2 regions of the Williamsia sp. z34 genome follow, and region 2 is predicted to be linked to the other one. Evidence: riboswitches for the same ligand, from Rfam matches in the RefSeq annotation. Region 2 holds a riboswitch; the other holds the start of a gene.
What was found. A riboswitch is a leader RNA that binds a small molecule or an ion and turns the genes downstream of it on or off. The one in region 2 is predicted to bind cyclic di-AMP.

Region 1 (3,410 bases), on a different contig from region 2:
CCGGCGCTCGATGCCGAGATGCCGGGAGCGACTTTGATGATGTAGTCCGACGACAGCGCCATTCCCTGACCGCAGATGGCGATCACCATACCGACCGACAGCGGAGACAGGCCGGCACGGATGGCCACGGGGATGAGCACTGCGCCCACGAGCGGAACCGCAGGTGTGGGCCAGAAGAACAGCGAGATCACGTAGGTGACGATCGCCAGAACGATGAAACTGCTTGTGCCGGTCCGCATCACGCGCCTGAACGGGGCGACCATCAGGCGGTCGGCACCCATGTGACGAAGTGCGCCCAACATTGCCGTGACCATGGCGATGATGAGGAAGATGTTGAAAAGCTCTTTGGCGGCAACAAGACTGGCATTGAAGATCGATGCGAGACCGGTGATGATGCTGCCGGAGAAGACGAAGGCGGTCAGGAATGTCGCTATCACAGCAGGTACGACGATGTTCTTGCGCATTGCCATCGTGATGAGGATGACGATGATCCCGACGAAATACACCCAGTGGGCGGCAGTGAGATGAGCGTTCAATGTGGTTCCTCCGGAAAACGCACCTGGACCGAAATGTGCGGGGCTGTGAGAATTGAGTTTTCCGCCAGAACCGATGACCGGCAACGCGAACGTTGCACAGTCGTACCCGTCATATATGTGCAATCTCCACGCATTGTTGCCGGTGCGTTACTTCCATGTCTGTCCGGTAACGCCGGGCCATCTGCCGCTGTCTGCTCCAGAATTTGGAAAAGGACCCCACACGGACGTTGCGTCGCGTGTGGGGTCCTTCGTCTGGGGCTTCCCGAAGGTGGATCAGGAAGCGGGCAGGTAGCCCTTGTACTCGTTGAACAGTGCGACCTGATCAGCGGTGAGGTCACCCTGCGCGTTGGCCTGGTCGAGCAGCTGGTGCAGCGCGGGATCGTTGATCGTGGCCTTGAGCTGAGCGACGATGTCGTCGGTCGCCTGCGCCAGGTTCGGGAGCTCGGGCACGGCCGGGATCTCCAGGCTCGGAGCCGCGGTCGGGGCGTCGCGCTGGGTGGCGCCGCTCAGACCGGTGCCGCAGGTGGGCCATGCGCCCTTGCCCTGAGAGGCGAGGACACGCTCGGCGACAGCGATCTGCTGTTCCTTGGTGGCCTGGTCTGCCGACGGGGCGAACTCGCCGCCGCCGTGGCCGGTCCAGGTGCTCGGGGAGAACTGCAGGCCGCCCTGGTAACCGTTTCCGGTGTTGATGGCCCAGTTGCCGCCCGACTCGCACTGTGCGACGCGGTCCCACTCGGCGTCGGTGGCTGCTCCGGCGTTGCCGCCGCCTGCGAAGGCGAGGCTGGCGCCGCCGCCGATGACGGCAGAGGTGAGAGCGATCTTGGCAACGGTGCGACCGGTGTTGGTCGGCTGACGATGACGTCCGGACATAAGTTTTACTTCCTCTCTCCACGCGCCTACGAAGTCAGCTGTCGGGTTCGAGCGAGAGGTTGCTCGGTTCCGCTATGCGGAACTGCACCCCAAGGATTTCGTTGGTCGGCAGGCGTTGACCGCCTTGGACCGCGGAAATCCGGTGATCTCCAGGAGATGTTTGGGTCCCCCGCCCCCGTCCCTGAATTGCGTTTGGTGTGTCTCGGACCGCGGGACGAGGTTGGGCGCGGCGATCCGAGAGTATTCAGTTGCGATCGGGTCGATCTGGTCGATCAGTTCGACCGACTCAGACGGTACGTGTTAATTCGCGCTTACACACGCCTACTCGAGGGGGCATAACTGTGTGTCCAGAAGGGGCTTTTGAGCCTGATTTGGCATATTTGCTGCTCACCGATATGACTGTCGTCCCGTGTCCGATCCGTGATCGAACCGTGATGTGAGTAACGTCACAGTTTGAACCAAGGGGATGAAGCGCACAAGTGGGTCAAACGACCCGGTTACGTGCGGGGGTTCGCTGACTCAACCGCCCGCGAACGGCGGGAGAACATCGACGGTGTCTCCCCCGGAGAGGGTTCGCGACCGGTCGCGGACCGCTACCGACTCATGCAGATATGAGCATCTTTGCAACACTTCGGCCAATCGCGGATTCGATTGCCCCAATTCGGATTCCAGATCGGCAAGAGTTGCTTTGTCGGTGAGATGTATCACCAGTTGCTCGACCCCCGCGGCGGCCTGCGCAGCCGCGAAAAACCTGACGCAGATCTCCATGTCAGCCCCCGATCGCCGACATGGGTCGAGAGGGCTGGAGGAAGCCCGGATCGTTGACCCCGTGACCGGGCAACTTGCCCCAGGTCGCTTCGCGCCAACGCAGCGCGATGTCCTGATCTGAATTTTCGGTTGACTTCAGCAAATCACGAATATCGGTCTCCGACGTGGCGAACAGACAGTTGCGGAGTTGACCGTCGGCGGTCAGGCGGGTTCGGTCGCAGTCGCCGCAGAAGGGCCGTGTCACCGAGGCGATGATGCCCACCCGGGCCGGCTTGCCGTCCGGTGTGTGATGCCCCTCGACGAGCCACCGCTGCGCCGGTGCGGCGCCCCGGGGTGCGGTATCGGGCCGTAGATCGAATTCGGCCTGCAGCGTGTCGAGGATCTGGTCTGCGGTGACCATCGTCGTCCGTGACCAGTGGTGCTCGGCGTCCAGCGGCATCTGTTCGATGATGCGTAATTCGTATCCCTCGGCCAGGCAGAACCTCAGGAGTTCAGGGGCATCGGCCAATCCGGTTTCGGGATCGAGGACCGCGTTGACCTTGACCGGCCGTAGACCGGCTGCCTGTGCTGCGGCCAGCCCGGCGATGACGTCGGGGAGTCGGTCGCGGCGGGTGATCGAGGCGAAGCGGGCCGCGTCGACGGTGTCGAGGGAGACGTTGACCCGATCGAGTCCGGCCGCGGCCAGCGCCTCGGCGCTGCGGGCCAGGCTCAGGCCGTTGGTGGTCAGGGCGATCTCGGGGCGCGGTTCGAGAGCGGCCACGGCACTGATGATCTCGGTCAGATCCTTGCGCAGTAGTGGTTCGCCGCCGGTGAATCGGACCGCGCGGATACCCAGGTCGCGAACCGCGACACCGACGAGCCGGACGATTTCGTCGGCGGTGAGGACGTCGGCCTTGTCGAGCCAGTCCAGACCCTCCGCCGGCATGCAGTACGTGCACCGGAGGTTGCAGCGGTCGGTCACCGAGACGCGCAGGTCGCGCACCGCCCGTCCGAAGGTGTCGATCATCGGACCGGTGGTGGGCATGACGGCGTCGGTTGTCGGTCGCGCGACGGGACCGGTTGGCATACCGAGTGCGATGACTGTCACAGGGTCCAGCCTACGGTTTACTGCCGGAACGCGGTGGCCGCAATGGGCTCACGGCACCGGGGCGGGCGGGAAACGGCTCAGGCGCGGCGTTCCAGGGCGCGGAAGGTGCTGGCGTGGAACACCAGCGGTTCCTGCTCGGTGTCGGCACG
Region 2 (3,410 bases):
ATCAGGTCACCGGGTCGCATGTCGTCGCGGGAGACCTCGGTTCCACCGGCGAGTTGGGCCTGGCTCGACCGCGGCAACGTCTTTCCGGCCTGCTTGTAGGCCCAGACCATCAGTCCGGAACAGTCGAATTGGTCGGGACCGGTGGCGCCCCAGACGTACGGATCCCCCACCCGGGTCATCGCTGCACGAACCGCGACCACCTCCGGAGCGGTACCGGCGGGCAGCAGCTTCGGGTCGAAGTCGACACTGGCACCGGCGAGTTCGGCGAGTTGCTTGCCGGTCAGTGCCTGGTACATGGCCCGGATCTCGGTCGCCTTGAAGACGCGCTCACTTTGCTGGGCCTGCAGGTCGGCACTGGTCTTCTCGGCGGTGGCAACAGCGGCTTCGGCCTTGAGTTTGGCGTCGGCCGCGGTCTTCTGCGCCTTCTCCGCGTTCGACTTCGCGGCGGTGAACATCTTCACGTCCGCTACGGTCTGGCGCGAGATCATCTCCAGGCCGGCCATCTGGTCGAGAAGCGACTGCGGCGAATCACTCACCAGCACCGCGTAGAGGCGATTGACCCGGGCCCCTTTGTAACTCGCGGTGACGAGCGCATCGACCGCGCCCTGCAGATCCGCGGCCTGCTTGTCGAGTGCGGCGAGATTGGCCACGGCCGCCTCGGAATCCTTGGTCGCAGCGGCGACGGCCTCGCGTTGTTTGCCGAGTTCGATGGTCGCCGTGTGGATCGCCTCGGTGGCCTGTTCGGCTTCACGCCCGAGTTTGGTGTAGTCGGCCAGCATCACGTCGGGGCTCTGCGGAGCAGGTTCGGCACCCGCCGGCGCACCGGCCCCCAGGGCGACGGCCAACGCCACGACCACACCGGCGACCACAGTCCGCATCACGGCGGCATATCCCTCACGCACCACGACTCTGACAACTCCTTGTTGACCGACGTTCACAATTCCGGTCGATGGCGGTCACCCGACGACCTATCCCCTGCACTGCATTTGACCAACCCGGCCAGGCTACACAGCGCGCATGGGCGGGCGATGTGAATCGCCGGACACCAGCGCCGTAAAGGCTGCCGGATGCCGTCGGGCGGGACCGCAAGACTCTGCGGACCCGCCCAATGGCTGTTCAGTTCTGGTTGCTCAGTAGCGGCGGATGTCCACGATCGACATGCCGTCGAGAGCCATCCGGGCGACGGGCACACCCTCGGTCGAGGAGTGCACGACTTCACCGCCGCCGACGTAGATGCCGGCATGGCCGCCACCGTTGTAGATCACGACGTCGCCGGGCAGGGCGTTCGCAGCGCTGACGCTGGTGCCTCCGCCGAGCTGGCCGTAGCTGTCCCGGGGAATGGTCTGACCGGCCTGCTGGTGCGACCAGTAGACGAGACCCGAGCAATCGAAAGCACTGGGGCCGGCTGCGCCGTAGACGTACGGCGAACCGATCTTGCTGACTGCGGCGTCCGCAGCGATCTGACCGGCAGCCTTGACAGGCGCGGGCGCAGCGGCGACGCCGGGGAGGAGGTTTTCCGGCTTCAGCTCATTCGGAATCATTTCCGGGGTGAGACCGGGGATGTCGAAAGTTCCGACACCGGGGACGGTCACCGGTGCGGCGAAGGCAGGCGCTGCGGCGATACCCAGGGTGCCGAGAGTGATCGAACCGGCAATGAGTGCACCGCGGGCACTCTTGGCGCCACGGCTTTCTTTGTTCAAACGATGTTTCGCCACGAAGCGAGATCTCCTTGTTTCTTCCCTATCCGCTGACCGAGTTAGCTGTCGGATTCGGGCCGGAAGATGGCCCTACCCGGTGAACCCGCAAAGTCGTTGAGACCTCAGGGTTCGATGGGATTCACCCCGAATGCGGACTTGTGGTCTGCATCAGATGGTTCCCCGGTTCACCGTGTTGGTGATTAAGCGGCGACCTGACGATTCCTCCGGATGGAGTGAACACTTTCGTTAGGTCTCAGAAAGGTTACGAAACCGTGATGGCGAATGTCCACCGGAAGGACGACAGGGTCCGTCCGGCGTGTTGCGTCACACAGCCCACAAACGGGGCTGATTTTGGTCCGAAAAGTACCCTTGAGCTGCGGTAATACGCCTGCGGTGATCGTGAGTCTCAGACTTGCCCAGCATGCCCGCGGCACGGAACATCGCGACCGCCTCGTCTATGCGGGCCTCGTGATCAATAACGAATTCATCACAGCGAACTTCCGCATCCTCGCTGCTCCGGACCCCTACGGGGCCCATGAAGACGGTCATCATGCAGCCGTCACACTCGACAGGACGGCCCGGGCAGGTGCTGCATTCGATGAGCAATGTGATCTCCGTCTCATTGGGCCTCTCATCTCGGTCTCGGGGCCCTCAGGGTTTACCCGGAGACGAGATGAGGCCGACTTTTGTTACGTCGCTCGAGACGCTAGCGGCACCCTCCGACAAGACATCTCGGATGTTGTACCCGGCCTTCCGCGGCCCAAACATCCACCCCCGACAACGCAGTGCTGTCGGAGGCTCGAACTAGTGTTCGTCGCGTGAGTGGCGTGAGTGGTGTCAGTGAGGTCATCGGGGCCCAGATGTCGTTTGATGACCCGACCCTGGCGCATCCGGACGACCGGCCACTCCGCGAGACGACGTTTGTCGTGGTCGACCTCGAGACCACCGGCGGCAGCCCGACCGACGATCGCATCACCGAGATCGGGGCGGTCAAGATCCGTGGCGGCGAAGTGCTCGGTGATTTCGCGACACTCGTCGACCCCCGTCGCGGCATTCCCCCGCACATCGTCCGGTTGACCGGGATCACCGAGGCGATGGTCTACCGGGCGCCGACCATCGATCAGGTATTGCCGGCATTCCTGGAGTTCGCCCAGGACGCGGTGATCGTCGCGCACAACGCACGCTTCGATGTCGGCTTCCTGCGCGCCGCCGCCAACGACCTCGGCCACCCGTGGGACTTCCATCGGGTTCTGTGCACAGTGAAACTCGCGCGACGGGTCCTGACCCGCGACGAGGCGCCCACGGTGAAACTCTCCGCCCTCGCCGCCCTGTTCGCCGTGCAGACGCAGCCGACGCACCGGGCGCTCGACGATGCCCGCGCGACGGTGGAGGTACTGCATCGCCTGTTCGAGCGGGTGGGCAACCAGGGCGTCCATACATATAGGGAACTGCGCGACTATCTCCCCGGAATTTCTGCGGCCACCCGCAGCAAGAGAGCACTGTCGGACCACCTGCCGTCCGAACCCGGCGTCTACCTGTTCCGCGGACCGTCGGACGAAGTCCTGTATATCGGGACGGCGGTCGATCTACGGCGTCGGGTTCGCAGTTACTTCACCGGGTCGGAGACCCGTACCCGCATCCGGGAGATGGTGGATCTGGCCACCCGCGTCGATCACGTGCAATGCGCACACCGCGTCGAGGCCGGGGTCCGCG

Region 1: linked by a shared signal. The riboswitch ahead of AC51GT_RS22345 (transglycosylase family protein) and the one ahead of AC51GT_RS02550 (C40 family peptidase) in region 2 are both predicted to bind cyclic di-AMP.

Annotation. Positions count from the first base shown of each region.
Region 1 is NZ_JCANWW010000011.1:61,759-65,168, forward strand. It holds gene AC51GT_RS22340 (TRAP transporter large permease) at 1-536, opposite strand, end outside; gene AC51GT_RS22345 (transglycosylase family protein) at 810-1,406, opposite strand; cyclic di-AMP (ydaO/yuaA leader) riboswitch at 1,414-1,614, opposite strand; gene AC51GT_RS22350 (MoaD/ThiS family protein) at 1,926-2,174, opposite strand; gene moaA (GTP 3',8-cyclase MoaA) at 2,176-3,261, opposite strand; gene AC51GT_RS22360 (flavin reductase family protein) at 3,339-3,410, opposite strand, start outside.
Region 2 is NZ_JCANWW010000001.1:530,717-534,126, reverse strand. It holds gene AC51GT_RS02555 (C40 family peptidase) at 1-878, opposite strand, end outside; gene AC51GT_RS02550 (C40 family peptidase) at 1,131-1,715, opposite strand; cyclic di-AMP (ydaO/yuaA leader) riboswitch at 1,731-1,914, opposite strand; gene AC51GT_RS02545 (DEDD exonuclease domain-containing protein) at 2,558-3,410, shown strand, end outside.